DNA from 2 places in the Propionibacterium acidifaciens genome. Region 2 is predicted to be linked to the other one. Evidence: riboswitches for the same ligand, from Rfam matches in the RefSeq annotation. Region 2 holds a riboswitch; the other holds the start of a gene.
What was found. Region 2 has a riboswitch for thiamine pyrophosphate ahead of thiM (hydroxyethylthiazole kinase). Riboswitches for the same ligand answer to the same signal wherever they lie in the genome.
Positions count from the first base shown of each region.

Region 1: linked by a shared signal. The riboswitch ahead of EGX94_RS14155 (MFS transporter) and the one ahead of thiM (hydroxyethylthiazole kinase) in region 2 are both predicted to bind thiamine pyrophosphate.

Region 1 is NZ_CP033719.1:521,411-523,791, forward strand. It holds gene EGX94_RS13620 (hypothetical protein) at 149-349, opposite strand; partial or broken gene EGX94_RS14155 (MFS transporter) at 910-1,473, opposite strand; TPP riboswitch at 1,463-1,559, opposite strand; gene EGX94_RS02320 (bacterial Ig-like domain-containing protein) at 1,847-2,381, shown strand, end outside.
Region 2 is NZ_CP033719.1:2,040,316-2,042,696, forward strand. It holds gene EGX94_RS08635 (glycoside hydrolase family 3 N-terminal domain-containing protein) at 1-691, shown strand, start outside; TPP riboswitch at 1,084-1,173, shown strand; gene thiM (hydroxyethylthiazole kinase) at 1,164-1,967, shown strand; gene thiE (thiamine phosphate synthase) at 1,964-2,381, shown strand, end outside.

The sequences.
Region 1 (2,381 bases), 1.5 Mb from region 2:
GCCTCTCAGGGTCGACGCCCGACAGCGCTCCCCCGCGCCGTTGCGCACGGGTGCCGGGCGCCGGATCGTCCCGGGCCCGACCGGCCGCCCCGCCCGCGCCGTCGACTGCCGCGCCGGAGACGGACCCGCCGGGCGTGGGCCGCCGCGTTCACGGGACGTCCTGCCCACGGGACGCGTCCGCCACGGTGTCGAGGTCGTCGTCGATCCGTCCGGGGCCGAGGGCGGGGCCCAGCAGGACGCCGACGGCGAGGAGCGCCCCTCCAGGGCGACGAGCCCGCAGATCGCCGCGCGCCGCCGGCAGGTAGAAGGTGTAGAGGGCCGGGAGGACGAGCGAGAGGCTGTACCCCATGCCGTAGCCGGTGGAGCGCACCCGAGTGGGGAACCGCTCCGACAGATAGACCGAGACGGGCCCCGTAGGCCGCCACCGTCGCCACCTGCAGCAGGCCCGCCAGCGCGGCCGCGCGACCGAGGCCGCGCGAGGAGACCGTCGTCCGCCACAGGACGGGGCCGAGCACGGCCGCGACGATCCCCCAGCCGACGAGCAGGGCCCGCCTGCCGGTGCGGGTGGACAGGTGCCCGGCGGGCGTCATCGACAGGGCCTGGGCGACCGAGGCCGCACCCATCGCCAGCGAGACCCTCGCCGCCGGCAGCCCGGCATCGGTCGACAGGCTCGTGGTGAGGATGAGCACTGTCGTGTCGGTGAGCAGCCACAGCCCGGTTGAAGACCTGCCAGAAGGCGCCCGCCCAGCGCCCGACGAGCACCTCGCCGATGCCGCCCCCGGCCGCCGCCGACGAGCGGCGCCGCCGGTGGAACAGCGGCGCATCGGCGACGCGGGTGCGGTAGTGGCCGAGCATGCCCAGCGAGCAGGCGGCGCCGAGGAGGAAGAGGACACGCCAGCCCCACTCCGCGTAGCGCTCCGGGCCGAGCGCGGTGAGCAGCCCCGCCACGGCGAAGGCGACCAAGGCCTGGGCCCAGGGCGCCATCGACAGGATCAGACCGCTCATGAGACCGCGGCGACCCGGGGCCGACCACTCCATGGCCAGCGGGATCGCCGCCGAGTACTCCCCGGCCACGAAGACGCCGCCGAGAAAGCGCAGAACCAGGACGAGCACGATGGCGCCGGCCCCGAGCACCCGGTGGGTCGGCATGCACCCGATGAGCAGCGCGCAGCTCGCGGTGCCGCCGATGGTCGGCCTGGTGGTGCGGGTACGGCCGAGCCGGTCGGAGACCGGCCCGAGGACGAGGCCGCCCACCGGGCGGCCCAGCAGCATGGCGATGACGATGACAGCCCCCGTGCCGGTCGCGGCGGCGGGACCGGCGAGCCGGGCGATCACCGGCGCGAGCGCGGTGAGCGGCAGGAAGACGTGGACGTTGTCGATCCGGTTGCCGACCACGCCGGCGCGCAGCGCGGCACGTCCGGCGGGCGGCAGGGCGACGGGCGGGTCGGACGGAGGGCGGGCGGGTGAACTCATCGGACATCCTTTCGCCAGTACGAGCTGGATCAAGTTCCACGGGTGCGGTCCCAGCGCCCTGCCCGGGCGCACCCCGTGTTCTGAGCTCCAGCACGGCACAGGGCCACCGGGCGCGGCGCGCCGGGGCCCGTGCGCCACGACGCCGACCCCACGGCGCACGGGACGGAGTGATCGAACGCCCCGGACCCGGCCGGGAGGAGCCCCGCGACGACCCGGGCGTTCCGGGCCCGACCGGGCGACACCCTGATTCACCGCGCCATCCGCACTCGGGGACGGGTATAACTGGGGCCGCGAACACCCTTAATGTTTCTCAGGGTTGCTGATATCGTTCCGTTCGCACAGTTCTGCTCGAGCATCGATTGGCGGATCAACCATGGACTCGACTGGTCGCCCGGCCGCGCGCATCGGCGTCGCCGTCGTCGCGATGCTCGTGTGCCTCATCGGCCTCGGCTCGCCGGGGGCCTCCGCCGCCCAGTCCGGCGCGATCTACACCGGGACGGGCACCGACACGGCGCCCCTCGTCGACGGCGGCCTCACGCACAGCGCCTACTTCACCGTGACCGACCGGAGCGGGGGGTCCTGGCAGTCCAACCACTCCGCCACCGGCGCCGGGGCCCACTCGATCGTCGACCTCGACGACTACGCCGGCCTCACCGCCACGATCACGGTGGCGAACACCACCGAGGCCACGCTCGAACTGGACGAGACCGCGACCCTGCCCACCGGCGGGACCGGGCCCGGCGCCCCGCAGCTGGTGGCGAGCGGCGCGCCGGAGCCGACCGGCGGGAGCGCCACCGCCCACCAGGACGGCGAGGCGGGTACCACGCCCGGGCCCGACGGGACGAGCCCCACCCCGCAACAGTCGGACGGGACGAGCACCGCACCGCGACACGCCGCGGGCGTGACGC
Region 2 (2,381 bases):
CTGGACCACGTGGGCCGGCGAGCTCGAGCGGGCCGGCGTCGACCTCGACCTGGCGCCGGTCGCCGACGTCGTCACGGCCGACATGAGCACCCGGAACCAGCCGATCGGCCAGCTCGGTCGCGGCTACGGCCAGACGGCCTCCGACGTCACGACGAACGCGGGCGCCGTCATCGCGGGCATGCACGCCGCGGGCGTCACCACGAGCATCAAGCACTTCCCGGGTCTCGGCGACGTGACCGCCAACACCGACGAGGCGGTCGCCGTCGACACCACGACGAGAGCCGACAGCGACACGGTCGGCGTCTTCGCCGCCCTGTCGGGCAGTACGGACACGATCATGGTGGGCTCGGCGATCTACCGGCAGATCGACCCCGACAACCCGGCGCTGTTCTCGTCCGCGATCGTCACCGACCTGCTGCGCGACCGGCTCGGCTACGGCGGCGTCATCGTCTCCGACGATCTCGGCGCCGCGGCCGCCCTCGACGCGTACGACGTCGCCGGACGCGGCACGCGCTTCCTGCGCGCCGGCGGCGACCTGGCCCTCGACGTCGACCCGTCCACCGTCAACGAGATGGTGCGGAACACCCTCGAGGCGGCCCGGTCCGACCAGGATTTCGCCACGCAGATCACCGACAAGGCCGCGCGCGTGCTGACCCTGAAGCAGCGGGCGGGCGTCGTGAGCTGCGGCTGAGCGTCCCGCCCCGCCGCGGCCGAGCGCCTTCCCGCCCGGCCAGGGCCCTGCCCCGACGCGCTCCACGCGTCCTGGCGGTTCCCCCGGTTCCCCGGCGCGGCAGTGGGGCTCGCCGGGTTTCTCGTCGGCTCCCGAGACCGTGCCGACGCCCGGGACGGTCTCGGGAGCGCATGAGCGGGGCGGGGACGGGGGACCGGTGCGGCTCGGGACCCGGCGGAACGACCAGGGCCGCGGGCCCCGCCCCGCGGGGCTGCCCGTCGACTTCTCGCACTTCTCGCCCCTTGCACGATCCGCCCCACTCACTCGGCGTGCCCAGCCCCGGGGGCGGGCCGCGCCCGACGGCCCCTGCGCGGGCCCCCGCCTCGCGGGGGTCCGCCGCGGCTGCTACCGTGCACGGTGACACGGGGTGCCCCGATGGCTGAGATCACACCCGTCGAACCTGTCCAGTTAGCACTGACGAAGGGATGTCGCCATGATCGACCACGCAACCGCCCGCACCGTGCTCGACAGGCTGAGGTCCGCCCCGCCCCTGGTCGGGTGCATCACCAACTCGGTCGTCACCAACTTCACCGCCAACGTCCTGCTCGCCCTCGGCGCGGCGCCCGCCATGGTCGACATCATCGGCGAGGCCGGGCCGTTCGCCGCCACGGCCGACGGACAGCTCATCAACGTCGGCACGCCCACCCCCGAGCAGCGCGGCGCCTCCATGGACGCCGCCGTGGCCGCCCGCCGGGCCGGCACCCCGTGGGTCCTCGACCCGGTGGCCGTCGGCACGCTCGTGCAGCGCACGGCGCTGGCCCACCGGCTCATCGCCCAACGGCCGACGGCCGTGCGCGGCAACGCCTCCGAGATCATCGCCCTGGCCGGCTCCGGAACGGGGGGACGAGGGGTCGAGAGCGCCGACGACGTCGAGTCCGCGCTCGACGCCGCCCGCTCCCTCGCCGAACGCTTCGGCCCCGTCGTGGCCGTCTCCGGCCCCGTCGACGCGATCGTCTCGTCCGACCGCGTCGTCCGCGTCGGCGGCGGCTCGGCGATGCTCACCCGCGTCACCGGCGGCGGCTGCGCCCTCGGCGCCGTCCTCGCCGCCTTCCTCGCGGCCGGACGGGCCGTCGGCGTCGACGCGCTCGAGGCGGTCGCCGCCGCGCACGTCGTCTACTCGGCGGCGGCGGAGATCGCCGAGAGGAGCTCCTCGGGGCCGGGCTCCTTCCAGCCCGCCTTCCTCGACGCCCTGGCCTCCGTGGACGGCGCCGAGCTCGAGAGGATCCCGCTGTCATGAGGCCCGCACCCGACCTGAGCCTGTACCTGGTCACCGACGAGGCCCAGTGCGCCGGCGCCGGGCGCAGCGTCCTGGAGACCGTCGTCGCGGCGGTCGACGGCGGCGCCACCTGCGTGCAGCTGCGCGCCAAGGACGCCGACGGCGGCCCCTTCCTGCGGCAGGTCATCGAGGTCTGCCGCGCCGTCGGCTCGCGCGTGCCCGTCCTCGTCAACGACCGCGTCGACGTCTTCCTGGCCGCCCGCGAGCTCGGGGCGCGCGTCGCGGGCGTCCACGTCGGCCAGTCCGACCTGCCCGCGCTCCTCGTGCGCGCCCTCATCGGCGACGGCGCCTTCCTCGGCCTGTCGGCCAGCACCGACGCCCAGGTCATCGCGGCGCAGGACGAGGGCGCCTGCGACCACCTCGGCATCGGCACCG